One region of the Collimonas sp. GW821-FHT07E08 genome, then DNA from elsewhere that is predicted to be linked to it. Evidence: predicted binding sites of a transcription regulator. Region 1 holds the regulator's gene; each other region holds the start of a gene.

Region 1 (8,045 bases):
GGTCCAGGTTGAAAATGGCGGGACGGTGGTGATTGGCGGTATTTATACCCAGACGATTTCAAACGATATTACTAAAGTGCCACTGCTTGGAGATATTCCGGTTCTGGGTTATCTTTTCAAACAAACGGCAGTTGTTAACAAACGAACTGAATTATTGATTTTCCTGACACCGAAAATCGTCATCGACCGGCTCGCTGGGCATTAATTGCACAGAAGACACCGGCCTGGCGCCGGTGTCTGTATTTTGAGCAAAAGGTTGAGTGGTGAAATGGTGCGGTACACAGGCAATATCTTTCTGGTAGGCCTGATGGGCGCGGGCAAGACTACGGTTGGCCGCGCTCTGGCAAAAAAACTCAACAAGCTATTCATTGATTCGGATCACGAAATCGAGGCGCGTACCGGCGTCTCGATTCCTTTGATTTTCGAGATAGAAGGCGAAGAGAGCTTCCGCCAGCGCGAGACGGAAGTGATACGCGACCTCAGCGGCAGGCGCGGCATCGTGCTGGCCACCGGCGGCGGCGCTGTCATGCGGCCGGAAAACCGCGAATACCTGAAAAACCGCGGCACCGTGATTTACTTGCGTGCCAGCATCCACAACATCCTGCAGCGCACCAGCCGCGACAAGAACCGGCCGCTATTGCAAACAGCCGATCCGCGCCGACGCCTGGAAGAACTGTCACGGCAGCGAGAGCCGTATTATCGCGACGTGGCCGACATTGTCATCGACACTGGCCGACCTAACGTACAATTCCTGGTACACAGTATCCTGAGCCAGCTGGAACTGCTGCCCGACGAGCCTGAAGCAGGATCGGGCACGGTTAGCCAGGCTGGCGCTATCACCCCTATTTCAGCAAATTCTTCCATGAACCAGCAGTCGCCCCCTCCGGCCCCGGCGCCGACCATCACGCTCCAGGTAGAACTGGGCGAGCGCAGCTACCCGATCGAGATCGGACCGTCGCTGCTGAACGACCGTGAGCGGATTGCGCGTCTGATCATCGGCAAGCAGGTCGCCGTGGTGACCAACACTACCGTCGCGCCGCTGTACCTGCAAGGGTTTAGCCAGGCGTTGAAAGACGCCGGCAAGAGCGTGCTGGAAATCGTATTGCCGGATGGCGAAGAAGAAAAGAACTGGGCCAGCCTGATGCAGATCTTCGATCGGCTGCTGAGCGCAAAATGCGGCCGCAAGACGACCTTGATCGCCCTGGGCGGCGGCGTGATCGGCGACCTTACCGGTTTCGCTGCTTCGGCCTACATGCGCGGCGTGCCGTTCGTGCAGATCCCGACCACCCTGCTGGCGCAGGTCGATTCCTCGGTGGGCGGCAAGACCGGCATCAACCATCCGCTCGGCAAAAACATGATCGGCGCGTTCTACCAGCCGCAGGCAGTGATCGCCGATACCATGACCTTGCACAGCCTGCCGGAGCGCGAGCTGTCGGCGGGGCTGGCGGAAGTGATCAAATACGGCGCGGTGATCGACGCCGAATTCTTCAAATGGATAGAGGGCAATATCGGCAAGCTCATGGCGCGCGATAACGTTGCCTTGGCTTACGCCATCCGCCGCTCCTGCGAACTGAAAGCCGACGTGGTCAGGCAAGACGAACGCGAAGGCGGCTTGCGCGCCATCCTGAATTTCGGCCATACCTTCGGCCATGCGATCGAATCCGGCCTGGGCTACGGCAAATGGCTGCATGGCGAAGCGGTTGGTTGCGGCATGGTGATGGCGGCCGACCTGTCGCACCGGCTCGGGCGCATCAGCGCCGTCGACAAGGAACGCGTCAGTGCGCTGGTGCGCGCCGCCGGCCTGCCGACCGAGGCGCCCAACCTCGGCGCCCAGCGCTGGCTGGAGCTGATGCAGGTCGACAAAAAGAACGAAGACGGCCAGATCAAGTTCATCCTGATGAACCCCTTGGGCGGCCATCTGGTCACCGGCGTGCCGCAAGAAGCGCTGCTGGCGACACTGCAGCAGCTAGCCTCGGGAGACTTGCCGCGATGAACCCGGACGCGCTTCTCGCTCAGCCTCTCGCTCCCTATGCCGCACATTCTGCGCTGTCGCGAGGACGCCTGTTCGAGGAAGCGCCGCCCAGCGCCCGCAGCGATTTCCAGCGCGACCGCGACCGCATCATCCATTGCACCGCGTTCCGCCGGCTGGAATACAAGACCCAGGTTTTCGTCAACCATGAGGGCGACCTGTTCCGTACCCGCCTGACCCACAGCATTGAAGTGGCGCAAATCGCCCGTTCGATTGCGCGCAACCTGCAGCTGAACGAAGACCTGGTTGAGGCGATTTCACTGGCCCACGACCTCGGGCACACGCCATTCGGCCATGCCGGCCAGGATGCCTTGAATGACTGCATGGAGGCGCATGGCGGCTTCGAACACAACCTGCAGAGCCTGCGGGTGGTCGACAAGCTGGAGCAGCGCTACGGCGCTTTTGACGGCTTGAACCTGATGTTCGAAACCCGCGAGGGCATCCTGAAGCACTGTTCGCTGGCCAACGCCAAGAAACTGGGCGATATCGGCGAACGCTTCATCCAACGCAAGCAGCCGAGCCTGGAGGCGCAAGTCGCCAACCTGGCCGACGAGATTGCCTACAACAACCACGATGTCGACGACGGATTGCGTTCGGGCCTGCTGACGCTGGAGCAGATGAACCAGATAGATTTTTATGCAACCCACAGCCGCGAGGTCGAGCGGCTGTACCCTGGCCTCGGCGGGCGCCGAGCGATCAATGAAACGGTGCGGCGCATGATCAACGCCTTGATCACCGATCTGATCCAGACCTCGCAGCAGTGCATCCTGGATGCTCGCCTGCAGAGCGTCGACGACGTGCGCAATGCGCCGCCTCTTATTGCATTTTCCGATGGCATGGCGCAACAGGCCGCGCTGCTGAAGCGCTTCTTGCGCGAAAACCTGTACCGCCACTACCTGGTCAATCGCATGACGGCCAAGGCGCGCCGCATCGTCGCCGAACTGTATGCCTGTTTCAGCGCCGAGCCGACCTTGCTGCCGCCCGACTATCAGCTGGGCCAGCCCGGCACGGCAGGAGCAAGCCCGCAGGCGCGCGCGATCGCCGATTACATCGCCGGCATGACCGACCGTTATGCGATACGCGAGCACCGGCGTTTGTTCCTGGTAGACGAAGGCCATCTTTGACATGCGCACCGAAGGGATTTCCGATCCCTTGATCAAAACGCAACAAGTTAGGGTAGACTTTGTCGTTATCCAATCATTTCATGAGGACCGTTATGCGTCGCGTATACCAAACAGCAGTGACCCTGACCCTGGCAGTAACCGCTTCCGCCGCGCTTGCCTTGTCCTTAAGCGACTTGAGCAACCAGGACGCCAGCAGCGGCCTGAAAGCCGCGCTGCAAAAAGGCGCGGATGTCGCGGTGTCCAAACTGGGCGTCGAGAATGGCTTCCTGAACAACGACAAGGTCAAGATCGGCTTGCCCAGCGTGCTCGATAAAGCCATGCCGCTCTTGAGGATGACCGGCCAGGGACAGAAACTGGACGACCTGGTAGTGTCGATGAACCATGCCGCGGAACAGGCAGTGCCGCTGGCCAAGCCGCTGCTGTTGAATGCAGTGAAATCGATGTCGGTGACGGATGCAAAAAACATCCTGACCGGCGGCGATACTTCGGTGACTGACTTCTTCAAGTCAAAGACTTCGGCGCAACTGGGCCAGAAATTCCTGCCTATCGTCAAAGGCGTGACCGACCGCAACGGCTTGTCGGCGCAATACAATTCGGTCATGGGGCAAGTCGGCAAGACCGGCATGGTGCCGGCCCAGCAAAGCACCGTTGAAGGTTACGTCACGCAGCGTGCGCTGGACGGCCTGTACACCATCATCGGCGACGAAGAGAAAGCGATACGGCAGGATCCGGTCGGCGCCGGCAGCGCGATTATCGGCAAGGTGTTCGGCGCATTGAAATAAGGACGCGCCGCAGCGATAAACAATAATATGGTTTGATAATAACAAAGGGCGCATTGACTGCGCCCTTGTTCATTTATTGGCGCGAGCCACACGGCTCGCGCAGGCCGGATCAGGTCGCGGCGGGGAGTTCTTCCGGCAGGTGCTTGATCGCATCGTGCTGGTGGTCTTGCATCTTGTCCTTGTATTTGATCACCTGGCGATCGAGTTTGTCGATCAGGGCGTCGATGGCGGCGTAAAGATCGTGGGCAATGCTTTCGGCATGCAAATCTTTTCCTTTTACGCGCAGGTTGATTTCCGCTTTCTGGCGTTTTTCTTTTTCAGTAATCTTGTCGACCGTCAGGATCACGCTGATATCGATGACCTGGTCGAAATGGCGTTTGATACGCTCTAGTTTGCTTTGTACGTATTCGCGAATGGCAGGGGTTAACTCGAGGTGATGCCCACTGATGGTGAAGTTCATACAGCGCTCCTATCAAGAATATTGCTGGCGGTCCGGAGCCGGATACGCAGGATCTTTAGGCGGACGGTCCGAAAACAGACAGTCCTGGCAAGAACCAATGAAACCCGCTTCGTCTGGACACAGCAAGGGTAAGCTTTACAATCAAACCAAAAGAACTACAAGGCCTTGCGTAAATTAACAGACGGAATTTTCAGTGCTTCGCGATATTTTGCGACGGTGCGGCGGGCTACCACCATACCTTGTTCCGCAAGCATGTCGGCAATCTTGCTGTCAGAGAAAGGATTTTTTGTATCTTCCGCTCCTATCAATTGCTTAATGAGTGCCCTGATTGCCGTTGAGGAAGCCTCTCCACCTGCCTCAGTAGCAACATGGCTGCCGAAGAAATACTTCAGTTCAAACATCCCGTGGGGAGTGAGCATGTATTTCTGAGTGGTTACACGAGAAATAGTACTCTCGTGTAGTCCCAGTGTATCAGCTATTTCACGCAACACAAGCGGCCGCATGGCCACCGCGCCGTGCGAAAAGAAATTCCTCTGGCGTTCCACGATGGCTTGCGCCACGCGCAGGATGGTGTCGAAGCGCTGCCGCATATTCTTGATCAGCCACTTGGCTTCCTGCAGCTGCGAAGTGAGCGCGCCGTCGCCCTTGCTTTGCTTCAGAATGTTGGCATACAGGACATTCACCCTGAGCCTTGGCATGACGTCATTGTTGAGCATGACCTGCCAGCCTTGCTTGCTGCGCCTGACGATCACGTCGGGCACGACGTAGTCGGAGGTGTTGGCGGCGAACGGCGCGCCAGGGTGCGGATTGCATTGCTTGATGACCGCCTGCGCCTCGCGCAGGTCTTCGTCGTCGCAATCGAGCGCCTTCTTGATTTTATTGAAATCGCGTTGCGCAAAAAGCATCAGGTGGTCTTGCACAATCGCCAATGCAAGCCGGCGCGTGACAAATGGCACTTTGATAAAACGCTTGATCTGCAAGCTCAGGCATTCCGCCGCATTGCGGGCGCCGACGCCTGCCGGGTCGAAACTCTGCACCATCTTCAGCGCCGTCGATAATTCCTCGATGGCGATTTCCAGTTCCGGCGGCAGGCGCTCCAGGATTTCTTCCAGCGATTCTTCCAGATAGCCGTTGTCGTCGAGCGCATCGATGGTTAGTTCGACCAGGGCGCGGTCGCGCATGTCGTGCAGCGTCTCGCGCATCTGCTGCAGCAGATGTTCGCGCAAGGTGGATTCATGGGCTTCCAGCTGCGGCCGCGCATCTTCGTCATCCGGGGTTTTTGAGCTGCGCGCGACATCGTCGAAACTCCACTCGCCGTCGCCGCTTTCCGGGCCGCTCTCGGCCGCCGGCGGCGTGTCCAGTCCGGTTTCGCTTTCGCTCGGCGAGCTGCTCACTTCGCTGTCGCCCACCGGGGCATCCATGGTCGACGTGGTGCCGCTGATGGCGCCGTCCGCCAGCAAGCGTACGGAATTGTCGAGCGGGTCGTCGACCCGCTCCAGCAGCGGATTGTCCGACAGGATTTGTTCCAGCTCCTGGTGCAGTTCGAGCGTGGACAATTGCAGCAGCCTGATAGACTGCTGCAACTGGGGTGTCAGCGCAAGATGCTGCGAGGTGCGTAGCTGGAGTGATTGTTTCATGGCTTCCGTGCAGACAATTCACTGGTATTTCTTTATCCGGGGCAAGCTGCCGCGGCAGCGCGGCGCATTCCCTTGTCCCCGACCGTTCGGGCATGTCTCGATGAAGCTACATGCGGAAATGCTCGCCCAGGTATACGCGCCGCACCGACTCGTCGGCGATGATGTCGTCCGGACTGCCGCTGGCCAGCACGCTGCCCTGGTTGATGATGTAGGCGCGATCGCAGATGCCTAGTGTTTCGCGCACATTGTGGTCGGTGATCAGCACGCCTATGCCGCGTTCCTTGAGGAAGCGGACGATGCGCTGGATCTCGATCACGGCGATCGGGTCGATCCCGGCAAACGGTTCATCCAGCAGGACGAAGCGGGGATTGGTGGCCAGCGCGCGGGCGATTTCGACCCGCCGGCGTTCACCGCCCGACAACGACAGCGCCTGGTTTTCACGCAGCTTTTCGATTTGCAGTTCGTGCAGCAGCTTCTGCAGCTGCTCGTCGATTTGAGCCTTGGTGAGCGGCTTGCCGTTGGGACGCTGCAGTTCCAGCACGGCGCGGATATTGTCTTCCACCGTCAGCTTGCGGAACACCGATGCCTCTTGCGGCAGGTACGACAGGCCGAGCACCGCGCGCCGGTGGATAGGCAAGCGCGAAATGTCGACGCCGTCGAGGTCGATCTCGCCGCCGTCCGACGGCACCAGGCCGACGATCATGTAGAACGAGGTAGTCTTGCCGGCGCCGTTGGGGCCCAGCAGGCCGACCACTTCGCCGCAATGCACTGTCAGCGACACATCGTGGACTACCTGGCGCGCGCCGTAGCTTTTCTGCAGGCCTTTGACGATCAGGGTGCTGGGAGCGGTCATTGCGGAGCTTTCGGGCGCGGCTGGATGACGGCGCGTATGCGTCCGGCGCCAGCCTGGCTATTGCCGTTGACGGTATTGTTGACCGAATAGAATTCGGTGCGGCTGTCATAGGAAATGAATTCGCCGTTCACTTCGTCGGTCGGCTTGTCGCCTTGCAGGCGGCGCATCTGCGCCTTGGAAAACAGCTTGGTGATTTCAGTCTTGCCGTCGTATTCGATACGTTCGGCATGGCCGTCGATCCACAGGTCCGGGCCGCCGTCGCGTTTTTGCTTGAACGTAGCGAGCTTGCCGGGATCTGCGTACAGGGTGGCGAACTGGTAGCCGGACGGATCGGTAGTCACCACCACGCGGTCGGCTTTCATCAGCAGCGTACCGCGCGTCAGCACCACGTTGCCGGTAGCGACATTGACCTGCTTGACGTCGTCATAGGTGAGCTGGTCGGAATCGATCAGCGTCGGTTTTTCGGAGTCTGCTTTTTCTGCATGCGCCACGCCTATGGCGCTAAGCAACAGCAGGGATATGAAAAATATTCGTTTCATGAAAAATCCTGGGTAAAGGATAGAACGGTGTGCATAAAATGGCCTGTTTGCCTGGATCAGCGAGGTTTGGGCGGAAACACGCCGTGGACCTTGCTGAACAGTTTCAGTACACGCGTGGAATTATTGAAATCCATGCCGGTGCCATGCAATACCGATTGTCCCAGCGTGAGCTCCACCGGTTTGTCGGACTGCATGACGTCGTCGTCGGGCAGCAGCAGCAGGTATTCGGATTTCAGGTGGAAATTGTCGGCCTGCGGCGTCTTCGGCCGGTCCGCATTGACGTCGCCGTACAGATGCACCTTGCTGTTGTTGTCTTCGATCTTGCCGCGGTCGGCGCGCAGGTTCATCGGCGGCTTTTCCTTGTCCAGGCTGTGGATCAGCGGCTTTTGCACATCGAACGAATCGTCGCCTGGATTATGGGTCAGCCGGTCGCCGGAAATGTTGTAGCGCGGCTGCCCGGTGGGCGACATCTGCACGTAATTGAAATGCTCGACGAAATAATCGGGTTCGGTGCGCGCCGCTTTCGGCAGCAGGTCTTCGGTATTCTGGTGCATCACCTGCACCAGCCAGAAACTGCCGAGCGCCAGCAAGATGAACAATATCAGCAGCAGCAGGAAGCGA
Region 2 (8,045 bases), on a different contig from region 1:
ACCCAGCGCAGCGAGCTGGATGAAAGCGATCAACATCAAATCGCGCCGCAACTCACGTGGCGGTTTCAGGATATTGAAGATAACCAGTGTCAGCAGCGGCCCCAGCACTACATCGCATCCCAGCAACAATAAAAACAATTCGCGGCCGTTAGTCAGCTGAAAATAGGGTGACGGGAACCAGATGAGATAAATCAGGGCAAAAGTCAGTGTGCCGATCAGGGCACTGATTGCCAAATGTATAGCAAAAGCGAGCAAGCGCTTTTTGATTGTTTGCCGCATATTCTTCAAGAAAATGATTTATTTCTGATTGCAGATTTTAAGTTTGATATATGTTATATAAAAACAAATTTCAAACATCGTACTTCCAACGGCTTGATGTCAACACAATCAGTCTTCGAACAAAAAAATCAACGGCATTCCGCTGGAGCGTAATTTGTCGGCAAAGTACCTACGTTCGCTGTTAAAGAATGTGCCTGCGATGCTGTTTTGGTGGAAGATGTACAGGCCCAGTCAATCGGTCCTGAGGTATTTGCTGCGAGTGGAAGATTATTTATGTTTGGTGTCAACAGTAGCGTGTTGGTAGCATTTGATAGAGCCACGATGCCGTCGGGGGCAAAGTTATAGGTAATTGTAATCACGCCTCCCCCGCCGATTGACACGCTTGTAACGTATTTGGACGATGCACCACCATAGGCCGCATCTGAGTCCTGAGCCGGGATCAAGCCGGTGGACTGAAAAGCTGTAGCTACTGCTATTTTTGCATCTTCTGCCAATGCGAGCCCTTCACTGACCTTAGCTCGCACCAAGTAATTCTGGTATGCCGGTAATGCAACAGCAGCAAGGATGCCAATGATGGCAACTACAATCATTAATTCTATCAAGGTAAAACCGCGTTGGCCGCGTTGTAACAAGCTGAGCGACTTCATGGGATTTCCTGCTCTTATCAAAGTGATTGTCTAAATCAAATTAATAAAAAAGGCGCCTGAGCGCCTTTTTTATACTGAATTACTCATTTATACAATTCGCATTGCAAAAATTAACGGCATTCTGCTGGAGAGTATTTTGCCAAAACGCTGCCTAAGGTAATTGCGCCCAACGAGTGACCTTGTGCTGCTGTACTTGTGGCGGATGCACAAGCCCAGTCAATAGTGCCGCTAGTACCGGCGACCAAAGCAAGCTTATTGATATTAGGAGTCAAATAAATAAGATTCCCAGTAGCTGCCAAGGCCGGAATACCACCAGAGCCTGTTGCATATGTAATTTTAATTACACCGGATGCAATGTCGATGGAACTTACATATTTAGATGGAATAAAGCTGTAACCGGCGGCTGTGTTATCAGCAGGAATGTTACCAGTAGACTGAAATGTCTCAGCGACGGCCAACTTCGCAGCATCAGCAAGCACCAGACCTTCACTAACCTTAGCGCGAACTGTGTAATCTTGGTAAGCAGGCAAAGCAATCGCTGCCAGAATACCGATAATTGCCACAACGATCATCAATTCGATCAGGGTAAAACCGCGCTGAGCGCGTTGCATCATTTTCATGTGTTTCTCCGGTTGATAAAAAGGGGTTTCACTGCCTATGACTTAGAGCAATGTCTGTGCCAGTGGAAAATCCCGCGATTTCCCGGATTTGCGTCTGGAAAAGTGAGGAAATTTGGCAGATTTTCGATGTTGCGCTGACAAATTTTGTCATGAAGAAACTATGAAAATGCCATCTTCACTCTTGCGGCAATTTGTCCTGCCCCAAGTCCTCAACAGCCAGCAATCAACACGCTAATAAGATGACAAACCAGTGTTATCGATTCTCGACAGAGGGGAAATTGGCGATAGCCTTAAATTACAGATGCGCGACGGAGATTCGCTGAAGGGAGAAGCCAGACGCACAGCCGGCGTCTGGCCGAACTGAAGGATTAAGCAGTCTTCCAGGAAAACTTCATCAAAGTCCCGGCAATATCAATTACATCCTCATCCTTGAGCGGCCGGGCTCCGGCATTTAATGGCGTGTCATTGACCCGGGTATAAGTCTGCCCTTCGACATGGGTCAGTTCGTAACCATGCGGCCGACGCGTAACAATAGCCACCTGGATGCCAGGACGCCCAATCGTAGTCAACACCTTGGTCAGCAGCATTTCCTTGCCAGCACTAGGCCCATCCAGCACGGTAATGGTCGCATCCGGCCGCGGCACCGGAAACATCTTCGGCCGGTTGTCCTTGATTTCCTCATCCGTATCCACCTGGTACAGCAATTTGTACCTGGCCATCTGGATCACATCGTTATGCTGCAGGAAATGCTTGGTGACCGGATGGCCGTTGACCTGGGTGCCGTTGGTGCTGTTGAGGTCTTCCAGGAACGAATCGTTGTAGATAGTGATGATGACCGCGTGTTCGCCGCTGATGGCAAGGTTATCAATGACCATGTCATTGTGGGCGCGGCGGCCGATAGTGGTGCGCTCTTTGGTGAGCGTCATCTCTTGTATCACGGTGCCGCCTTTGGTCAGGATGATCTTCGCCATTCCTATCTCTCTCGGGAAACGCTATTTGTAAGTTAATTTAAAACCATGCTGCAGATCCGGCCACGTCCGCAGCTACTGGTATTGGCGTTGCTCATACATCGGTCTTGCATACTTCAGCAAACCCCCAGTTTAATGTTGTTTCGGGGCAATGATACTCAAATTTCGGGATTTATATTGCGGGCCCGCATATCGCGCTTGCCTTCAATTTTCACCGGCAATCGCAACACGCTTATTCGTTCTCCGGCACCCTGACCAGGATCACCGACACATTATCCTGACCGCCTGACTGGTTCGCGGCATTGATAAGCATGGTGCATGCCATCTTCAGGTCGCCCTGGGCGTCGCTGACAATGTTGAAGATATCATTGTCGCCGATCCGGTCCGACAATCCATCCGAACACAGCAGGTAAAGATCGCCGGGCTGCACCTGGTGCTGGTGGACTTCCACCACCAGCTGGTAATCGATGCCGACGGCGCGCGTGACAATGTTGCGGTTGTTGGCGAATTGCGCGTCTTCGGCGCGGATCAGGCCGGCGTCGATCTGTTCCTGCAGCAGGGAATGGTCGCGCGTGAGCTGTTCCAGCAAACCGTCGCGGATGCGATACGCGCGCGAATCGCCGACATGGGCGATGGCAAGGCTGCCTTGCGGCTCGAACCAGGCCACCACCAGGGTGGTGCCCATGCCGCGGTATTCCGGCTCGCGGCGGGCGGCGTTGATGATGGTGCTGTTGGCCTGGCGCACGGCCTGCATCAGCCACAGGCGCACCGGCAGCTCGTCTTCCGGCTTCTGCAGGCGGCGGTACTCCTGCAGCTGGCTTTCGATTTCTTCCTGGATGGCGACGGTGGCGATGCTGCTGGCGACTTCTCCGGCGTTGTAACCGCCCATGCCGTCGGCCAGGATCGCCAGCTGCAAGACATCGTCGACCACGACGGTGTCTTCGTTCTGTACTCGCACCATACCAATATCCGTTTTGGCGGCAAACTCAAGCGGCATATGTCGAGACACGATAAAAAGTTATGGCAGATCAGGTGATTGCCTAGTTACAAGTATTTTCCTTGGTTCTGCTGGGGACGGCAAGACAAATTGCAAAGTCGGCGCCGCCCCTGCTCCTGGATGCTACACCCGTAGCCAGACCTTGATTGTGCACGGGAATAAAAAAGGGAGCCGAAGCTCCCTTTTTTTGGTCCGGGCTGGTAATCGTCTATACGATAAACACCTGCCCTATTTTTCCTGTCAAGCCGCGATTACAGCATCGCCTTCAGCAGGCGCGCCATTTCCGATGGATTCTTGGTCACGGTGATGCCACACGCTTCCATGATGTCCAGCTTGGCTTGCGCAGTATCGGCGCCGCCCGAGATCAGCGCGCCGGCATGGCCCATGCGCTTGCCAGGAGGAGCGGTGACACCGGCGATGAAGCTGACCACCGGCTTCTTCATGTTGTCCTTGATCCAGTAAGCCGCGTTGGCTTCGTCCGGACCGCCGATTTCACCGATCATGATGACGGCATCGGTTTCAGGATCGTCATTGAACATCTTCATGATGTCGATGTGCTTCAAGCCGTTGATCGGATCGCCGCCGATGCCCACTGCAGACGATTGGCCCAGGCCCAGCGCGGTCAGCTGGCCGACTGCTTCATAAGTCAGGGTACCGGAGCGCGAAACCACGCCGATACGGCCCTTCTTGTGGATGTGGCCCGGCATGATGCCGATCTTGATTTCGTCCGGCGTGATCAGGCCTGGGCAGTTTGGTCCGAGCAGCAAGGTCTTGCTGCCGGCTTTTGCCATGCGGTCTTTCAGCGCCAGCATGTCGCGTACCGGGATGCCTTCGGTGATGCAGATGGCCAGGTCGAGCTCGGCTTCAACCGCTTCCCAGATGGCTGCCGCAGCGCCTGCCGGCGGTACGTAGATCACCGAGACGTTGGCGCCGGTGGCGGCCTTGGCTTCGGAAACGTTAGCGAAAATCGGGATGCCTTCGAAGTCTTCGCCGGCTTTTTTCGGGTTCACGCCTGCGACAAAAGCGTTCTTGCCGTTTGCGTAGTCGCGGCAGCCGCGGGTGTGGAATTGGCCGGTCTTGCCGGTAATACCTTGGGTGACGACTTTAGTGTCTTTGTTGATCAGGATCGACATATCTGTTCCTTGTTATTTGTTACTTACCGTTGGCCGCAGCAACAACCTTCTGCGCCGCTTCTTCCATGCTGTCCGCCGAGATGATCGGCAGGCCGGAGTCGGCCAGCATTTTCTTGCCGATTTCTTCGTTGGTGCCCTTCATGCGGACGACCAGCGGTACTTGCAGCGAAACGGCTTTGGATGCGGTGATGACGCCTTCGGCGATCACGTCGCAGCGCATGATGCCGCCGAAGATGTTGACCAGGATGGCTTTCAGGCCTGGGTTCTTCAACATGATCTTGAACGCTTCAGTGACTTTCTCGGCTGTAGCGCCGCCGCCGACGTCGAGGAAGTTGGCAGGCTCGCCGCCGAACAGCTTGATGGTGTCCATGGTGGCCATGGCCAGGCCGGCGCCATTCACCAGGCAGCCGATGTTGCCGTCGAGCGAGATGTAAGCCAGGTCGAACTTGGATGCTTCGATTTCAGCTGGATCTTCTTCGTCCAGGTCGCGGTAGGCGACGATTTCCGGATGGCGGAACAGCGCGTTGCTGTCGAAATTGAACTTGGCGTCCAGGGCGATGACCTTGCCGGAACCGGTGACGATCAGCGGGTTGATTTCAGCCAGCGACGAGTCGGTGTCCCAGTATGCCTTGTACAGGCCTTGCAACTGCTTGCGCGCATCGGCGATGGAGCCGGCCGGCACGCCGATCTTGGTCGAGATGCTGTCAGCTTCAGCGTCGGTCAGGCCGGTGGCCGGATCGATGACGACTTGGTGAATCTTTTCCGGATGGCTGGCTGCGACTTCTTCGATGTCCATGCCGCCTTCGCTGGATGCCATCAGCACCACGCGTTGGCTGACGCGGTCGGTAACCATGCTGACGTACAGTTCTTGCTTGATGTCAGCGCCTTCTTCGATCAGCAGGCGACGGACTTTCTGGCCTTCCGGGCCGGTCTGGTGTGTCACCAGCTGCATGCCGAGGATCTGGCTAGCGTATTCGCGCACCTGTTCCAGCGACTTGGCAACCTTGACGCCGCCACCCTTGCCGCGACCGCCGGCGTGGATCTGGGCTTTGACGACCCAAACCGAACCGCCGAGGGTTTCAGCTGCCTTGACCGCGTCATCGACGTTCAGGCACGGGATGCCACGCGGTGTTGTCACTCCGAACTGGCGGAGAATTTCTTTACCCTGATACTCATGGATTTTCATGCGAGCTTCCCTTCTGACACTTAATTAAATGAAATTGCTTGGTTGGATAAATGCGATTGCGGCGATTCTACATGCGACGTTTCTAAAACGGATTCGGTGCCGATTCCTGCTGGAGGGCTGATTGCCCACTTCGGATAATATTTGGCGACAACTGCGCCTTCACTGCGTAATGCATGGCAACGATCGAGCTGGGGCGGCTTCTGGTCGGCAGCGCGATTGATTTCGCCGCCGAAAGCCTGCAATGCCGCGGTCGGCAGTATCTGCGCCAGCTCGGTCAGATGCGTACAGCCGAGCGCGCCGCCGATATTCTCTCTCAGAGTGTGGCGGAAGCCCTTGACCAGGCTCAAGCCGATCAATTTCTTGTAATCAGGTTCGATGGTATTGCAATGGCCGCGATACGGCACCGCTTCGGAATTCGCCTCGACGCCGACGATCACGAACTGGCGGTCGAGCGTGAGCCTCAGCCACAGGCTGTGCAGCGGCTGGCCTGCCGGCAAGTTGCCTGCAGGCAAAGGAAGGTCGAAGGGTTTGGTATCGGTAACGTGCGCGTCGATTTCCCACAGGTCGTCGTCACGTACGAACGCGTCGATGTGAATCGCGCGGGTGTGCTTTAACGCTCGGCGGGAAATGGAAGGTGTCAGAGACATAATGGTGGACTGATTTGCGTGTCGTTACCACAGTTTCTATGGTAACTGCCGCTCCTGCGGTTTGCAAAAAACCCCAAAAGTGTAGCACAGCTTACGCACCTTAGCGATTTAGATCGACAATTGCAAAACAGCCATCGAAAGCCCCCGGGGCGGGGGCCATCGCTAAAAATCGGAATGAAAACGATGGTTTGGAGACCGCAGTTTGCCCAGGTTTCGGGGGATCGAAGTTGCCTGCTTCCTTGCCTCAATAATCCTCATCGTCATCGCCGCCCTTCACCGCGGCCTGGATTGCGCGATGAGAAAATCCGCGTTGCAGCAAGAACCGCATTTGCTTGGCGCGCTCGGCGGCATCGGCCGCCGGCTGGTTGAATTTCTTGCGCCAGACTTCACGCGCGCGGGCGACTTCGCCGCTGGCCAGGCCGGCCTTGATGTCCACCAGCGCTTCGGCATCGATGCCGTGGCTTTGCAGCTCCGAAAGGATGCGGCTGTTGCCGAAACGATGGGCGCGGCGGTGGATCAGCGATTCGGAAAAACGCGCCTGCGACAGCAGTTTTGCGGCTTCCAACGTATCCAGCAAAGCTTCGATATCGTCGCCTTCCTGTGCATAACGCGCCAGCTTGCGCGCCAGCTCCAGGCGGCTGTGTTCGCGCGCCGACAGATAGCGCAGCGCCCTGGCCTTGAGGCTGATCTGCAGTTTTGCCATGGCAGCTTCCTGTAATCCAAACCAAATGCATGTCTGAAACAAAAACGCCCTTCAACAATCCGTTTGACGGATATGTATGAAAGGCGTTTGCCGAACCGGGCCGGCTTATATCGCTATACAGCGATGGCTATCAGACCGGCTCTTCTGCCTTGGCGGCAGCCTTGCTTGCCTTGGCTGCGGCTTTTTCGGCCGCCTTGTCGCTGCTGTCAGACTTGATCTCGCCCAGCAGCGGCACGCCCAGTGAAGCGCGCACCTTGTTCTCGATCTCACGCGCCAGCTCTGGCCGTTCTTTCAGGTAGGTGCGGGCATTGTCCTTGCCTTGGCCGATGCGTTCGCCGTTGTAGCTGTACCAGGCGCCCGACTTCTCGACGATCTTGGCGTCGGAGCCGAGATCGAGGATTTCACCTTCGCGCGATGTGCCTTCGCCATACAGGATATCGAAATGCGCTTCCTTGAACGGCGGCGCGATCTTGTTCTTGACGACCTTGACCTTGGTTTCGTTGCCGATCACTTCATCGCCCGACTTGATCGAGCCGGTGCGGCGGATGTCCAGGCGCACCGAAGCGTAGAATTTCAGGGCGTTGCCGCCGGTGGTGGTTTCCGGATTGCCGAACATGACGCCGATCTTCATGCGGATCTGGTTGATGAAGATCACCAGCGTGTTGGTGCGGTTGATGCTGCCGGTCAGCTTGCGCAGCGCTTGCGACATCAGGCGCGCCTGCAGGCCGGGCAGGGAATCGCCCATGTCGCCTTCGATTTCGGCGCGCGGCGTCAGTGCAGCCACCGAGTCGACCACGATCAGGTCGACGCCGCCCGAGCGCACCAGCGCATCGGTGATTTCCAGCGCCTGTTCGCCGGTGTCCGG
Region 3 (8,045 bases), on a different contig from region 1:
CGCCAGGGCCACCGCGTAACCTCCCACGTCGCGCTGCACGCCCTTGGGCTTGCCGGTGGTTCCCGAGGTGTACAGGATATAGGAAGCTTGGTTCGATTCCAGCCAGGTCACCGGCACCTTGGCGTCGATATGCTGCTGCCGCTGCTCGGCATAATCGACATCCCGCCCTGCGGCCAGCGCCATCGGCGCCAGGCCGCGGTCGACCAGCAGCACGTGCGCCGGCCGGTGCCGGGCCAGCTTGATCGCCTCGTCCAGCAACCCCTTGTAAGGCAATATCTTGCCGGCGCGCGAACCGGCGTCGGCCGAGACGATCAGCCTGGGCGTGGCGTCGTCGATGCGGCTGGCCAGGCTGTTCGAGGCGAAGCCGCCGAACACCACCGAATGGATGGCGCCGATGCGGGCGCAGGCCAGCATGGCGAATGCCGCCTCGGCGATCATCGGCATGTAGATCAGGACCCGGTCGCCGCGTCCCACGCCCAGCCCTTGCATGATGGCGGCCATGCGGTTGACCTCTGCATGCAGTTCGCGGAAGGAATAGTTTTTTTCAGTGCCGGTCTCGGTGGAAATCGCGATCAGGGCGGGCTGGTCGCCGCGCGTCGCCACCCAGCGGTCGACCGCGTTGTGGCACAGGTTGGTGGCGCCGTCGACAAACCACCTGGCGAACGGCGGCCGGCTGTCGTCGAGCACTTGCGAGAACGGGTGGTGCCAGTCGATGCGCCTGGCTTGCTCGGCCCAGAAGGCGGACGGGTCGTCGATCGAGCGCTGGTAAAAGGTGGCGAAACTCATGCTGTCTCCTCGTTTCTTGAAAAGAATCGTAGGGCTGGAAGGCGAACGCCTTCCGCCTTGCATGCTTCTGCGGCATGTCTTGGCAAACCGATGCGGACAAATGCAACAGCGCCCCGTCAAAGCGGGGCGCTGCCTGGTTTAGATCACATACAGATCAACATATTCGTTGACTGCCATGTCTTCCAGTTTTTTCTGGTCCAGCGACACTTCCAGGATCTGCTGCTGCTGCTTGGCCGACAGCTGGCGCGCCAGGTTGACCTTGAACTTCGCTTCCAGCAGCGGAATGCCATCCTTGCGGCGGCGTGCGTGGCCGATCGGATATTCGACCACGATTTCCTTGAGTTTCTTGCCATCCTTGAATTCCACGGTCAGCGCATTGGCGATGGAACGCTTTTTCGGATCGTGGTAATCCTTGGTGAATGCCTTGTCTTCGACGCAGACGATCTTGTCGCGCAAGACGTCGATACGCTTGTCGGCGGCGATCTTGTCTTCATAGTCGCCGGCTGTCAGGCGGCCGAAAATCAGCGGCACCGCAACCATGTACTGGATGCAATGGTCGCGGTCGGCCGGGTTGTTCAGCGGCCCCTTCTTGTCGATGATGCGGATGCAGGCTTCATGGGTGCGGATGGTGATCTTCTTGATGTCTTCCACCGACTTGCCGGCCTTGGCCAGTTCGGCGTGCAAGGTCATGGCCGCTTCCACCGCGGTCTGCGAATGGAATTCGGCCGGGAACGAAATCTTGAACAGCACGTTTTCCATCACGTACGATTCATACTTGCGCTGGAACTTGAATGGCTGGCCTTTGAACAGCACGTCGTAGAAGCCCCAGGTCTTGGCGGTCAGCACCGACGGGTAGCCCATTTCGCCGCTCTTGGCGATCAAGGCCAGGCGCACCGCGCGCGAGGTGGCGTCGCCGGCTGCCCAGGATTTGCGCGAACCGGTGTTCGGCGCATGGCGATAGGTGCGCAGCGACTGGCCGTCGACCCATGCCAGCGATACCGCATTGAGGATTTCTTCGCGCGTCAGGCCCATCATTTCGGCCACTACCGCGGTCGATGCGACCTTGACCAGCACCACGTGGTCGAGGCCGACCTTGTTGAAAGAATTCTCGAGGGCGATGCAACCCTGGATTTCGTGCGCCTTGATCATCGCGGTCAGCACGTCCTTCATCTTCAGCGGTTTCTTGCCGGCGGCGATGGCGTTGCGCGAGAGCCAGTCGGCGGTAGCCAGGATGCCGCCCAGGTTGTCGGACGGATGGCCCCATTCCGCTGCCAGCCAGGTGTCGTTGAAATCCAGCCAGCGGATCATGGCGCCGATGTTGAAGGCGGCCTGGATCGGATCGAGCTGGAACTGGGTGCCCGGCACCTTGGCGCCGTTAGGCACCACGGTGCCAGGCACGATCGGTCCCATCAGCTTTTTGCAAGCCGGATACTCCAACGCTTCCAGGCCGCAGCCCAGGGTATCGATCAGGCAGTTGCGGGCGGTATCGTAGGCTACTTTGGATGTGATCTTGTATTTGGTCACGTAGTCGACGATATCGACCAGCACTTTGTCGTATTTTGGGCGGACGTTGGAGATGTGAGCGGACATTGTTTTCCTTGATGATGAAAAATTAAAACGAACAATTACAACCAAAAAAATTAAAGCAGAAATACATCGCCGCCACCCCCGCAACACCGTCCAGGTTCAGGACATCAGCGCAGCTTGCACTCGTTGGCCAGTTGCTGTCCCAGCTTGGAATTGAGCAGCATCGACTTGGCCGGGATCTGGATCCACACCAGGCCGCTGGCCTTGTCTTCCAGGCGCACCGCGCCGGTGGTGGTGCTGACCGTGGCCATCGGGTAGCTGCGGCCTTTCCAGGTCAGCTTGACGTCGCTGCCGGCGCCGGCCAGGTCGACCCGGTTGCCCAATTCGCAATAGAAATTACCGGTCAGCAGGCTTGCCGACGGCGTCGGCTCCAGCTTCAGGAGGTTCGGCAAGGTCGGATCCGGCTTGGTGTCGGCCAGCGGCACGCTGGAGCCGCAGGCAGCCAGCAAGGCGGTAAGTGTCAAAGCGGAAGCGATACGGTAAGTATTCAATGCGTTAAAAGCGATCATATGGTCCCGGCCCTAAGGCGTTAATTGAGTAAGCAGCGGAAGCTTCCATCGCTTACGCGATGGAAACATCTATTGGCTCGCTCCTGCGCCGGTATTGCCATTTTGCATACAGGCGCTATTTGCGTTTGCCAATCGGGACAAATTTTAAATCTTCTGGGCCCACATAATTCGCCGATGGACGAATAATCTTGTTGTCTATCCTTTGCTCGATAATGTGCGCCGCCCAGCCGGAGGTGCGGGCAATCACGAACAACGGCGTGAACATGGCGGTCGGCACGCCCATCATGTGGTATGAAACGGCCGAAAACCAGTCCAGGTTGGGGAACATTTTCTTGATATCCCACATCACCGTTTCCAGCCGTTCGGCAATATCGAACATTTTCAGGGAGCCGGCATCCTTGGACAGGCTGCGCGCCACTTCCTTGATCACCTTGTTGCGCGGATCGGAGATGGTGTACACCGGATGGCCGAAGCCGATCACCACTTCCTTGTTTTCGACGCGCTTCTTGATGTCGGCTTCTGCCTCGTCCGGGTTGTCGTAGCGCTTCTGGATCTCGAATGCGACTTCGTTGGCGCCGCCGTGCTTGGGGCCGCGCAAGGCGCCGATGGCGCCGGTGATGGCCGAATACATGTCGGAGCCGGTGCCGGCAATCACGCGGCCGGTAAATGTCGACGCATTGAACTCATGTTCGGCGTAGAGGATCAGCGAAGTGTGCATCGCCTGCTCCCACAGCGCGGACGGTTTTTCACCGTGCAGCAGGTGCAGGAAATGGCCGCCTATCGATTCGTCGTCGGTTTCGGTTTCGATGCGCTTGCCGTTGTGGCTGTAGTGGTACCAGTACAGCAGGACCGAGCCGAGCGAGGCCATCAGGCGGTCGGCGATATCGCGCGCGCCAGGCGTATTGTGATCGTCTTTTTCGGGCAGGATGCAGCCCATGGCGGAGACGCCGGTGCGCATCACGTCCATCGGATGCGAGGATGCCGGCAGCCACTCAAGCGCCGCCTTGACGTTGGCTGGCAGCCCGCGCAGGGCTTTGAGCTTGGTTTTATAGGCTTTCAGTTCAGCGCTGGTGGGCAGTTTTCCATGCACCAGCAAATGCGCGATCTCTTCAAATTCGCAGCTGTCGGCGATATCCAGGATATCGTAGCCGCGGTAGTGCAGGTCGTTGCCGGTCTTGCCGACGGTGCACAGCGCGGTATTGCCGGCGGTGACGCCGGACAGGGCTACCGATTTCTTGGGCTTGAAGGTTGCCGCTGCTGCAGGCTGTTGCTCACTCATGTGTCGTGCTCCTATGCGATTTGTTTGACCAGGATTCAAATACGGGACGCCGGTTATTTCGCCTTCTGCTGCGCAAACAAGGCATCCAGCTTTTGCTCGAATTCGTGATAGTTGATGCGCTCGTACAGTTCGGCGCGGGTCTGCATGGTGTCGATCACGTTTTTCTGGGTGCCGTCGCGGCGCAGCGCGGTGTAGACGTTTTCGGCGGCCTTGTTCATTGCGCGGAAAGCCGACAAGGGATACAGCACCAGGCCGACATCGGCGGATTTCAGTTCATCGACCGTGAACAGCGGAGTCGCGCCGAATTCCGTGATGTTGGCCAGCACCGGCACCTTGACCGCTGCCGCGAATGTCTTGTACATGTCGAGCTGGGTGATCGCTTCCGGGAAGATCATGTCGGCGCCGGCTTCCACGCAAGCCACCGCGCGTTCCATCGCGGCTTCCAGGCCCTCCACCGCCAGTGCGTCGGTGCGCGCCATGATGACGAAGTTGTCGTCGGTGCGGGCGTCGACGGCAGCCTTGATGCGGTCCACCATTTCCTGCTTGCTGACGATTTCCTTGTTGGGCCGGTGGCCGCAGCGCTTGGCGCCGACCTGGTCTTCGATATGCATGGCGGCGGCGCCGAACTTGATCATGGCCTTGACCGTGCGCGCCACATTGAAGGCGGAGGAGCCGAAACCGGTATCGACATCCACCAGCAGCGGCAGGTCGCAGACATCGGTGATGCGCCGCACATCGGTCAGGACGTCGTCCAGGTTGGAGATGCCGAGGTCCGGCAAGCCCAGCGAACCGGCTGCAACGCCGCCGCCAGACAGGTAGATCGCCTTGAAACCGGCGCGCTTGGCCAGCAAAGCGTGGTTAGCGTTGATCGCGCCGACCACCTGCAACGGCGATTCGTCACGAACGGCCTGCCTGAATGCAGCGCCTGCGGAATATTGCGTCATATCGTCACCTTGTCTCGAACAGGTTTCATGGGGAAACCGATACAGCAATATTGCAATCGCCATGCCATGGCCGTCATGGACTGCAACAATTCCCCGTCCGCTTCCCAGGCTGCGACGACTATTTATTTGGAATCAGGCACTTGCGTGGATAGCCCCCGGGGCATCGAGCGATTGCATTACCGTCCTCGATGTTCCATACTATGTTTCAAATTGATCCATGAAACATTAATGAAACATCATTGAAACACCACTGAAGCAACAATGAAACCTCGATAACATGGCCCGCCCCCTGCCCTCTCCCGCCGGCAACCGCGACAACAACGATCTTCCGGTCATCTGGACCGTGTCGGTATCGCGCCTGTTCGACCTGTTCCGCGACATCACGCTGGAATTCGACCACCAGGCCAATATCGCGCCTATCCAGCTAGGTTTTGAAGACGCGGTCCAGCACATCCGCGAACGGCTGGCGACCGAACGCTGCGACGCCGTGATTGCCGCCGGCTCCAACGGCGCTTACCTGAAAAGCCGCTTGTCGGTGCCGGTCATCATCGCCAAAGCCAGCGGCTTCGATGTGATGCAGGCGCTGGCCCGCGCGCGCAAGATCACGCCGCGGGTCGGGGTCATCACCTACCAGGCGTCGATGCCGGCGCTGGCGGAATTCCAAACCGCATTCGACCTCAGCATCGAGCAGCGCAGCTACGCCACCGAAGAAGACGCCCGGGCCCAGGTCAACGATTTGAAAGCGAGCGGCATCAAGGCCATAGTGGGCGCCGGCCTGATCACCGACCTCGCCGAAGAAGCCGGGCTGAGCGGCATCTTTGTCTATTCCGCCGCATCGATCCGGCAAGCGTTCAACGATGCGCTGGAACTGGCGCGTTTGACGCAACTCCAGCTGGAATCGACCGGCGGCCGCAGCTATCCGGTCAGCGACACGCTCAGGGCCAAGCACGGCATCAGCGATTTGCGCGGCGCGTCGGACGCCATGGAAGCGATACGCAGGTCGGTGACGCTGTTTGCGCGCTCGCCGGCCAACGTCCTGATCCATGGCGAAACCGGCAGCGGCAAGGAGCTGGCGGCGCAGGCGATCCACCGTGAACACCCGCTGGCGCAAGGCACGGCCGGCGGCCGCAGCGGCCGGCCTTTTGTCGCGGTGAACTGCGGCGCGATTGCAGAATCGCTGCTGGAATCCGAGCTGTTCGGCTACGAAGAAGGCGCGTTCACCGGCTCGCGCCGCGGCGGCCGCGCCGGCCTGTTTGAAGCGGCCCACCGCGGCACCCTGTTCCTCGACGAAATCGGCGAAATGCCGCTGGCGCTGCAAACCCGGCTGCTGCGCGTGCTGGAAGAGCGCGAAGTGGTGCGCGTAGGTTCTACCCGCCCGATCGCGGTCGACGTCCGCATCATCAGCGCCACCCATTGCAATCTCGAGGAAAGAGTGCGCGACGGCCGTTTCCGCGCCGACCTGTTCTATCGCATCGGCGTCCTGCGCCTGGACTTGCCGCCCTTGCGCGCGCGCCCGGAGGACTTGGTGGCGCTGGCGGAATGGTGCCTGAAACAGGCGCTGGCGTCGCTGGATGTGCGGCCGCACGCCAATCTCCACGCCGAAGTCGTGGCTTGCGCGCCGCTGCTGGAAAGTTATGCCTGGCCCGGCAATGTGCGCGAACTGCGCAACCTGATGGAACGGGTGGCGCTGTTTCTGGCGGCCGAGCCGCTGCGTTCGCTGACGCCGGCCTTCCTGCTGTCGGCGGCGCCGGAACTGGCGGCCGCGCACAGCAATGCGCCGCCGGCGGTTGCAGTACCTGCGGCGGCGGAATCCGCGGCGCAGGCGCTGGCAAGGTTCGAGGGCAACCGTGCAGCTGCGGCCCGGTACCTGGGCATCAGCCGCACTACCCTATGGCGCAAACTGAGGGAATCGCAGGACAGCTAGGCGCCATCCTGCCCGGCTTGCCGTCAATCGTCTTTTGCGCCGGCTATGCCTAATTCCTGGATCTTGCGCGTGATGGTATTGCGGCCGATGCCAAGGCGTACTGCAGCATCGTTCTTGCGCCCGTGGGTATGGCGCAAGGCGATCTTGATCAGGGCCGATTCAAACTGCCGTCCCAGCACATCCATGACGTCGGCGTCGCCATTGCTGAGCATCTGGGCCGCTTCCGTCTCCAGCAAGGCAATCCAGCTTTGCTTTTCAAGCTGCCGTTCGCCGGCGCCCGCAGCTTGCGCCGCCGGCGCCAGGATCTCAGGATAGTGCGCGGCAGCGGCCGGCGCCGCCAGATGCGGATCGAACGCTACCGGCCGGCTGGCCGGGCTTTCCAGCTGCATGCTCTGGTCGCGGCCGCCGACCAGGTCTTGCGGCAGGTCCTTGATCTCGACCGTCTGGCCGGGCGCCATCACGGTAATCCAGTTGCACAGGTTTTCCAGCTGGCGCACATTGCCTGGCAGGTCCAGGCTGCTCATGAAACGCATGGCGTTATCGGAAACCCGCTTGCTTTCGACGCCCAGCTGCTTGGCGCTCTGGCTCAGGAAGTAGCGCGTCAGGATCGGGATGTCTTCGCGCCGCTCGCGCAAGCTCGGCAAGCGCAGCCTGATCACATTCAGGCGGTGATACAAGTCTTCGCGGAACAGTCCCTCGCGTACCCGGGTTTCCAGGTTCTGGTGGGTGGCGGCGATGACGCGCACGTTGGCTTTCAGGGACTGGTGTCCGCCGACGCGATAGAAGTGGCCGTCGGACAGCACGCGCAGCAGGCGCGTCTGCAGGTCGAACGGCATGTCGCCGATTTCGTCGAGGAACAGGGTGCCGCCTTCAGCTTGTTCAAAGCGGCCGCGGCGCGATGCCTGGGCGCCGGTAAATGCACCGCGCTCGTGCCCGAACAATTCCGACTCCAGCAAGTCTTTCGGAATCGCCGCGGTATTGAGGGCGATGAACGGCTGCGACGCGCGCGGGCTGTG
Region 4 (8,045 bases), on a different contig from region 1:
CCTCGCAGTCACAGCTTATCAACTACTTGCAGGCAACAACCCTCAAGGCAGAGGTATCAGGATTCTGAAATCTGTATATCCCGGCCGGCTCTCGCATTCGATGACGCCCATGTGCTGTTGTACAAAGGTTTGCGCCAGCGTCAAACCCAGGCCGCTGCCGCCGTCGCGTCCCGACACCAGCGGGTAGAAAATGCGTTCTTGAATCTCGGCCGGGATGCCAGGTCCGTTGTCGATGATATGCAAGTCTAGTGCCAGCCGGTAACGCACCTTGGCCAGCGTCACCTGGCGCACTACCCGGCTCTGGAAAACCAGCTCCGCATCGCCCGCCTTGATGCGCTCCTGCAACGCTTGCGCGGCATTGTGGGCGATGTTGAGGATGGCCTGGATCAGTTGTTCCTTGTCGCCGCGGAACTGCGGGATCGACAGATCGTAATCGCGCTTGATGCTCAGGCCGCTCGGGAATTCGGCCACGATCAGGCTGCGCACCCGCTCGCATACCTCGTGGATATTGACGTCGCCCACGATCTGCGCCAGCCGGTGCGGCGCCAGCAGGCGATCCACCAGGGTCTGCAGGCGATCGGCTTCCTTGATGATGACTTGCGTGTATTCGCGCAATTCCTTGACGTGGCGCTCAGGCAGTTCGAGCTCCAGCAGCTGGGCGGCGCCGCGGATGCCGCCCAGGGGATTCTTGATTTCGTGCGCCAGGTTGCGGATCAGTTCCTTGTTGACCTGGCTCTGGTCGATCAGGCGCTCCTCGCGCTCCAGCTTGAGCTGCTGCACATTCTCCCGCAACTCGATCAGCACCGGCATCTCGGGGTTGTCGAGCGCGGTGACGATGGTGTCGACCCACAGGGGTTCGCGGCCCACGCGTTCCAGGATCAGGTCCTGGCGCGAGTCGTCGAACTGGTGCTGCAAGGCTTGCTCGAAAATCGCCAGCAGCTGGTCCGGGTTCAGGAACAGGTCGGACAGCGTCTGCTGCTGCAGCAGGCGGCTGGAACTCTCCAGCAGGTTTTCCGCGGCGGCGTTGGCAAACACCAGGCGTCCGTGCTGGTCCAGCACCAGCACCGCGGAAGCCAGCAGGTCAAGGCTGGCGAGCACGTTCCGTTCGGCGGTTTTTATTGGCATCCTGGCATCCTTGTCAAAAAGCCCGGTCCAGGCAAAGCGTGGCGCGGCGCGGCGGCGTCATTGAGACTGCGAGTGTGATTGAAATAGTGCATTTTCCGAGCATAACAAGCTTTGTAAGCGATGTCGGTGGGTAATATGCAGGATCGCCACATTATGGTGCGTCCGACTCTGCTCTATCTTAAACCGGTAGGCAAAAATAAAGGCCGCATGAGCGGCCTTATCCATTAAGCAAGGTTGATACCATGCCGTAGATTATTTGAGATTCGACAGTTCCCGGTTGAGCGCATCGATATTTTTCTCGCTGCGGGAAATGTCCTCTTTCATCGACGCCACGCGCTCCTGGTACTTGGCGTAGTTTTTCTCGTTGCCTTGCCGCTCCGGCGTACCGTCGTTGTAGTCTTTCTTGAGATTGGCCAGGCGCTGCTGCTCGTTCTTCAGCTCGTCCTGCAGGATCTGGCGGCGATCGTTGTCGCGCGCCTTTTGCGTGCCGTTATCCACTTTCGGGAAATCGGTCGGGGTGGAGGCCGCCGGCTTGCTGGCGGCTGCGCCTTCGCGTGGCGCCTTGCTCGACGACGTCACGGTCAGCGGCGGCAGGCTGACGCGCTTGCAGCCCTTGGTGTCGCCTGTGTTCTTGTATTCCTTGACGCCGTTCTGGTCCACGCAAAGGTAAACCTCGCTTTGGGCGTAAGCAGTGCCTGCGGCCATGCTGACGGCCGCCAATAGCAGAAATCCCGATAAAAGACGCTTCATAGACTTTCTTCGCAATGGCAATTCAATCGAGCCGCTAGTTTATGTCAAGAAACATGCAATGACAAACCATCCTGCAGAATATAGTTTGCGATATGCAGGAGGTGAAAACAAGCGTGCGAGAAAAACAAAAGGACAGGGAGATCCCTGTCCTTTATCTTGCAGTCCGCCCTTGCATCTGGCAAGAGCGGAGGTGCAAACTTGCGAACCGACTTATACCGAATAGTACATGTCGAATTCGATCGGGTGAGTCGTCATGCGGTAGCGCTGGACTTCCTGCTTCTTCAAGTCCAGGTAGGCATCGATCATGGTGTCGCTGAATACGCCGCCGCGGGTCAGGAACTCGCGGTCCTTGTCCAGCGCTTCCAGTGCTTCTTCCAGCGAAGCGCAAACGGTAGGGATCAGCGCGTCTTCTTCTGGCGGCAGGTGGTACAGGTCTTTCGATGCTGCCTCGCCCGGATGGATCTTGTTCTGCACGCCGTCCAGGCCTGCCATCAGCAATGCCGCGAAGCACAGGTACGGGTTAGCCAGCGGATCCGGGAAACGGGTTTCGATGCGGCGGCCCTTTGGATTCGCTACGTGCGGGATACGGATCGAAGCCGAACGGTTACGCGCCGAATAGGCCAGCTTGACCGGTGCTTCAAAGCCTGGAACCAGGCGCTTGTACGAGTTGGTGCCTGGGTTGGTGATCGCGTTGAGCGCCTTGGCGTGCTTGATGATGCCGCCGATGTAGAACAGCGCGAATTCGGACAGGCCGGCATAGCCGTCGCCGGCGAACAGGTTCTTGCCGTCTTTCCAGACCGATTGGTGCACGTGCATGCCGGAGCCGTTGTCGCCAACGATAGGCTTAGGCATGAAAGTCGCTGTCTTGCCGTAGGTGTGGGCCACGTTCCAGACCACGTATTTCAGGTTCTGGGTCCAGTCGGCGCGCTCGACCAGGGTCGAGAACTTGGTGCCGATTTCATTCTGGCCGGCGCCTGCAACTTCGTGGTGATGCACTTCAACCGGGATGCCCAGCGATTCCAGGATCAGGCACATTTCCGAACGCATGTCCTGGAAGCTGTCGACCGGAGGCACAGGGAAATAGCCGCCCTTGACGGTTGGACGGTGGCCGGTGTTGCCGCCTTCGAGTTCGGCGCCGGTGCTCCACGATGCTTCTTCCGAACCGATCTTGACGAAACAGCCGGACATGTCTGCGCCCCAGCGGACGTTGTCGAAAATAAAGAATTCAGGTTCCGGGCCGAAATAGGCGGTGTCGCCCAGGCCGGAAGATTTCAGGTAGGCTTCAGCGCGCTTGGCGATCGAACGCGGATCGCGGTCGTAGCCTTTGCCGTCGGATGGCTCGATGACGTCACATTGCATGAACAATGTGGTTTCTTCCATGAACGGGTCGATGTTCGCGGTGTTAGGGTCCGGCATCAACAACATGTCGGAAGCTTCGATACCCTTCCACCCAGCAATAGAAGAACCGTCAAATGCATGACCCGACTCAAATTTATCGATATCGAAATGAGAGACAGGGACAGTTACGTGCTGTTCCTTGCCTTTGGTGTCAGCGAAGCGAAAATCAACGAATTTGACTTCGTTGTCTTTTGCCATTTTCAAGACTTCTGCGGCCGTCATTGCCATGTGAATCTCCTAAGATGAAAGTACTTGTAAAAAAGTACTACGGTTTTTAAATTGTGCGCCCTGCTCAGGATCTGTTGCGCGCAGTCTTCAGCATCGCAGTAACATCATGATGTACAGGTATTGAGCAAACTATGACCGGACAGCAATTCAGTACGACCAGAACTCAGTGCAGGATGATAGCAGAATCCATGCCACCATCCTTTCATTGCGGCACGCTTATTCGATCCGGTAATTAGCTGGTTTAGAAGGCTGTATTGCGCTTTTTCGGAGTTGGTCCGGCTATCGCGAATCACCGTCATGGTGCACAGGAAAATGCTGGCACCATTTTAGTGCTCGCACCTTGGCAAACCAGGAATTAGCACCATAACGGTGCAACCGGGACATTGAATAGCCGCTTGTTTAAAAAACATTTTTTGGAGATACACCATGCCTACGACTGACGAACTCCTGGCCACCGCCCGCCAACGTGGCCAGAATGACCACCTGCCCTATGCCGGCGCCGTCACCCCGAGCGAGGCGTTTGCCTTGCTGCAGGAAAACGTCGCCGCGATCCTGGTGGATGTCCGCACCAATGCCGAACGCGACTGGGTCGGCCGGGTTTCGATCCGCGATCCGCAGCATGCGGCGGTGCAATGGTCGCAATACCCCGGCGGCGTGCAAAATCCCGATTTCCTGGCGCAGCTGGCGCAGATTGCTGAAAAAGGAACGCCGTTGCTGTTCCTGTGCCGTTCCGGCGTGCGTTCGCAGCACGCGGCCAAGCTGGCGACCGAAAACGGCTACAGCAACTGTTTCAATATCCTGGAAGGCTTCGAAGGAGACAAGGACAACAATGGCCACCGCAAGAACATCAACGGCTGGTGCAAGGCCGGTTTGCCTTGGCTGGGAGCTTGAGGGAATTGCCCGGCAGGCTGGCGCGCCCGGGCGCCGGATTCATTTGGCCTGGTAGGCCAATATCCGGTTCTCGTATTTCTGGTCTTCGAATTCGTGCCAGGCAGTGCCGATATCGGTGAAACCGTAGGCGCGGTAAAAACCCAGCGCCTGTACATTGCCAGCCCAGGCGGTAAGCCAGAGCCGGTCGCCGGCGCTGCCGCGGGCGTGCTCCAGCAGCGCGCGGCCGATGCCGCGGCCATGGAAATGTTCCTGCACGTATAGCGTGTCGACCTCGACCCCGCCGTAGTTTTTTTCCGCGCAAGGCGAGTCCAGGCCGAGCAGGATATAGCCCCGCAGGTTTTCGCCATCCACTTCGACGAACAGCCGGTAATCGGGATCGGCGATGATCTCGCGGAAATACTCGGGCGTGAAAGTCGACAGCACCTCGCGCGCCAGGTCATCGCTGACGCCTTCTGTGGCATAGGCATGCAGCCAGACCTGGATCGACAGCGCGGTCAGGCTCATTCCGTCGGCTTGCACCGCGCTGCGGATCATGTCGCCTGTTCCGTGCGCGCCAGCGATACGATCGCCACGCGCGCAGCCGCCAGGTCCCAGGCGGCCTGGCCGACGGTCTTATATACCGGCAAGACGGCCTGCTGGACAAAGCCGTGCGCCAGCACATCGGGCAGTTCGCGCACCTTGCTCCAGTCGACCTGCGCCTGCAGCAGATCGCCGGCTTCATGCCTGGCGCCGGCCAGGCAGTCGACCACTACGGTGCGGCTGTGCAGCAGCTCGGGCGGGAACTCGACCATGTCCGGTTTGAAGGCGCCGACGCCGATCGCCAGCGTGGTTGCCGCGACATGGGCCGGGATCACCGCGGTACGCGAGGTGGTCAAGGCAATCAAGACATCGGTGTGCGGTAAATCGGTGGCTAGCGTGGCGGCGGCCAGGGCCTTGACCGCAATCTGCGGATGGCGCAGCTGCAAGGCGTCGCAAAACACCTGGGTCTTCTGCAGGTCGCGCGCGGCGACCCAGAATTGATTGACGCCGAAATACTCGACCAGGCCGTCGGCGTGGGCGATAGCCTGCACTCCGGTGCCGATCAGCAATGCGGACTTCGGCCTGGACGGCAGCAGCGCCTCGATGCCGAGCAAGCTTACCGCCGCAGTCCGGCGCGCGGTAACGGTAGGCCCGTGCAACAGCGCCAGCCGGCGGCCGCTGGCGGCGTCGAACACCACCACTTCGCCCTGGATCGCCGGCAACTGGAATTGCGCATTGTTGGCGTGCACGGTGATCAGCTTGGTCATGCCGATGTCAGCGGCGATAGCCGGCATGCACAGCAGCACGCTGGCCTTGTCGATTTCCACCACCATGCGTTCGGGCGCGTTGATCTCGCCTTCGCGCAATTGGCGCGCGACCTTTACCAGCGCCGGCACCAGTTCGGCATAGGGCAAAGCGGCGGCGGTGCTGTCAGCGTCGAGGATTTTCATAAGTCAGGCCGTCCAAATCAATCAGCGCAAGAAGAAACCTTGCGGAAACGGATCGCTGTCTTCCAGCACCCACTGGTTGAAACCCATGATGTGCGCATCGCCGGTGACTTCGGTAAGCGCCGCATCGAACTCGCCGACTTTGGTGGTGCCGGTCACGCGCACCCGGAAACAGCTGCCGACGATGCTCTCATTCACCAGCACCTGGTTCAGCGCCAGTTTCTGGCGCAGGAACAGCTGGGCGGCACGGCCGGAAGTGCCGGTGCCGGTCGGCGAACGGTCCACTTCGCGGTCGGCGAAGATGCAGACATTGGCCTGGTCGGCGCCGGCGCCGTTCGGCGCACCGTCGATGATGGTGCCGTACAGGGTATCCAGGCCGGGCTCCAGCGGATGCTGGATCGCCACCTGGTCCTTGACCGCCTGCTTGGTTTCCGCGCCCAGCTGTATCAGGCCGCGCACCTGCTCCGGCTTGATCTTGACGCCAGCCTGGTCGGCATTCATGTAGTAATAAAAGGCGCCGCCGAACACGATGTCGCCCGTCACCTTGCCGAAACTCGGCGTCTCGACTTCGACATCGCGCCGGTAGATGAACGCCGGCACATTGCGGAAGGTGACGGCGCCGGCGCGCTGGCCGTCCCACGCGACCTGGGCTTCGATAAAACCGGCCGGCGTGTCGAAGCCGATGCGCGTCAGCGGCACGGTGCGTTCTACATGGTTGAGCTCCACCAGCACCTTGCCGAGCGCGATGATGCCATGGCCGCACATGTCGCTGTAACCTTCGTTATGGATGAAGATCACGCCGAAATCGGCGGCCGGCGTAACCGGCGGCAACAGGTAGGCGCCGTACATGTCGGCATGGCCGCGCGGCTCGTTCATCAGGAACTGGCGCACATCGTCGCGCTGCGCCTTGAGCCAGCTGCGGCGCTCGAGGATGGTCTTGCCCGGCACCGGCGGCAGGCCGGAAATGACGATGCGCAGCGGTTCGCCGCCAGTGTGCGCATCGACCGTGTGGATGGTTCGTGTATAACTTAGCATGGGAATCTTGTATGAGAGAGCCGAGAAGGTTCGAGCTGCATCTTGATGCAGGCGGAAAGCGCGCAGCGCCTTCCGCCTTGTCTTACTTTTTGCGATACGCCTGGCAGCGGGGCTGCCAGGGCTGCTGCCCGCTAGCTGCTTAGTAGCTGGTGAGCGCTTCCGGCACGCCGCCCTTGAAGCGGAACACGGTTACCGGCGATTGCTTCAGGTCGTGGTTGGCGTCGAATTCATAAGAACCGGCGACACCCTTGTAGTGGATCTTTTCCAGCGCCGAGACGTATTGCTTAGGCTCGACCGAGTTGGCGTCCTTCATCGCCTGCGCGATCACCATCATGCCGTCGTAGAACGAAGCAGCGTAGGTTTCCGCAGGACGGTTGTAACGCTTCTGGTAGTCGGCCGCAAAGGTCTTGCCCGAAGCCAGCTTGTCCAGCATGGCGCCGCCCTGGGTGCAATACACCTGGTCGGTAATCGCATCGCCGCCGAGGCGGCCCATTTCAGGCGCGCAGATGCCGTCGCCGCCAAGGAACTTGGCGCTCAAGCCCAGCTGCTTCATCTGGCGCATCATCGGGCCGCCCTGCGGCGAGTAGCCGCCGTAGAAAATCGCGTCCGGCTTCTTCGATTTGATGGAGGTCAGGATGGCGGTGAAATCGGTTGCCTTGTCATTGGTGAAGTCATTGCCGAGCACCTTGATGCCGTTGGCCTTGGCGACTTTCGAAAACTCTTCCGCCAGGCCCTGGCCGTAGGCGGTGCGGTCGTCGATGATCGCGACGGTCTTGACCTTCAGTTCCTTGGCTGCATACAGCGCCATCTTGCCGCCCAGCTGGCTGTCGCTGGCCGCTACCCGGAATACCGAGTGGAAGCCTTGCAAAGTCACCTTCGGATTGGAAGCCACGGTGCCCATCACGATGCCGGCGTCGTTATAGACGCGCGAAGCAGGAATGGTGACGCCCGAATTGTAAGGGCCGACCACTGCCTTGACGCCCATGTCGACCAGCTTTTGCGCTACGCCCACACCGGCGCGCGGATCGGCCTGGTCGTCTTCCATCTGTGCTTCGAACTTGATTTTCTTGCCGCCGATGACCATGCCCTGGGCATTGAGCTTGTCGATCGCCATGGCCAGGCCGCCCTGGTTGTCGCGGCCGGCAGATGCCT

The links. The regulator sigma-54, encoded in region 1, starts transcription at its own class of promoters, with help from an activator protein. The targets are predictions, from matches to a motif close to TGGCANGNAANCTGCTTT.
Positions count from the first base shown of each region.
Region 2: the regulator sigma-54 is predicted to act here: its motif matches at 1,591-1,608, upstream of AC07RZ_RS12635 (pilin).
Region 3: the regulator sigma-54 is predicted to act here: its motif matches at 5,155-5,172, upstream of prpB (methylisocitrate lyase).
Region 4: the regulator sigma-54 is predicted to act here: its motif matches at 3,678-3,695, upstream of glnA (type I glutamate--ammonia ligase).

Region 1 covers NZ_JBWKQR010000007.1:202,405-210,449, reverse strand. The annotation lists gene AC07RZ_RS11310 (type IV pilus secretin PilQ) at 1-205, shown strand, start outside; gene aroKB (bifunctional shikimate kinase/3-dehydroquinate synthase AroKB) at 269-1,993, shown strand; gene AC07RZ_RS11300 (deoxyguanosinetriphosphate triphosphohydrolase) at 1,990-3,153, shown strand; gene AC07RZ_RS11295 (DUF4197 domain-containing protein) at 3,246-3,935, shown strand; gene hpf (ribosome hibernation-promoting factor, HPF/YfiA family) at 4,045-4,395, opposite strand; gene AC07RZ_RS11285 (RNA polymerase factor sigma-54) at 4,551-6,032, opposite strand; gene lptB (LPS export ABC transporter ATP-binding protein) at 6,139-6,885, opposite strand; gene lptA (lipopolysaccharide transport periplasmic protein LptA) at 6,882-7,424, opposite strand; gene lptC (LPS export ABC transporter periplasmic protein LptC) at 7,481-8,045, opposite strand, start outside.
Region 2 covers NZ_JBWKQR010000008.1:212,436-220,480, reverse strand. The annotation lists gene AC07RZ_RS12645 (TfpX/TfpZ family type IV pilin accessory protein) at 1-279, opposite strand, end outside; gene AC07RZ_RS12640 (pilin) at 408-926, opposite strand; gene AC07RZ_RS12635 (pilin) at 1,037-1,540, opposite strand; gene AC07RZ_RS12630 (FHA domain-containing protein) at 1,915-2,517, opposite strand; gene AC07RZ_RS12625 (Stp1/IreP family PP2C-type Ser/Thr phosphatase) at 2,747-3,511, opposite strand; gene sucD (succinate--CoA ligase subunit alpha) at 3,763-4,644, opposite strand; partial or broken gene sucC (ADP-forming succinate--CoA ligase subunit beta) at 4,664-5,836, opposite strand; gene AC07RZ_RS12610 (DUF2889 domain-containing protein) at 5,851-6,477, opposite strand; gene recX (recombination regulator RecX) at 6,722-7,180, opposite strand; gene recA (recombinase RecA) at 7,311-8,045, opposite strand, start outside.
Region 3 covers NZ_JBWKQR010000011.1:57,480-65,524, forward strand. The annotation lists gene AC07RZ_RS15525 (propionate--CoA ligase) at 1-786, opposite strand, end outside; gene AC07RZ_RS15530 (bifunctional 2-methylcitrate dehydratase/aconitate hydratase) at 925-2,376, opposite strand; gene AC07RZ_RS15535 (hypothetical protein) at 2,481-2,882, opposite strand; gene prpC (bifunctional 2-methylcitrate synthase/citrate synthase) at 2,998-4,161, opposite strand; gene prpB (methylisocitrate lyase) at 4,215-5,105, opposite strand; gene prpR (propionate catabolism operon regulatory protein PrpR) at 5,383-7,029, shown strand; gene ntrC (nitrogen regulation protein NR(I)) at 7,053-8,045, opposite strand, start outside.
Region 4 covers NZ_JBWKQR010000011.1:66,134-74,178, forward strand. The annotation lists gene glnL (nitrogen regulation protein NR(II)) at 43-1,125, opposite strand; gene AC07RZ_RS15565 (DUF4124 domain-containing protein) at 1,378-1,875, opposite strand; gene glnA (type I glutamate--ammonia ligase) at 2,086-3,501, opposite strand; gene AC07RZ_RS15575 (rhodanese-like domain-containing protein) at 3,928-4,392, shown strand; gene AC07RZ_RS15580 (GNAT family N-acetyltransferase) at 4,432-4,926, opposite strand; gene AC07RZ_RS15585 (delta(1)-pyrroline-2-carboxylate reductase family protein) at 4,923-5,861, opposite strand; gene lhpH (trans-3-hydroxy-L-proline dehydratase) at 5,883-6,893, opposite strand; gene AC07RZ_RS15595 (branched-chain amino acid ABC transporter substrate-binding protein) at 7,033-8,045, opposite strand, start outside.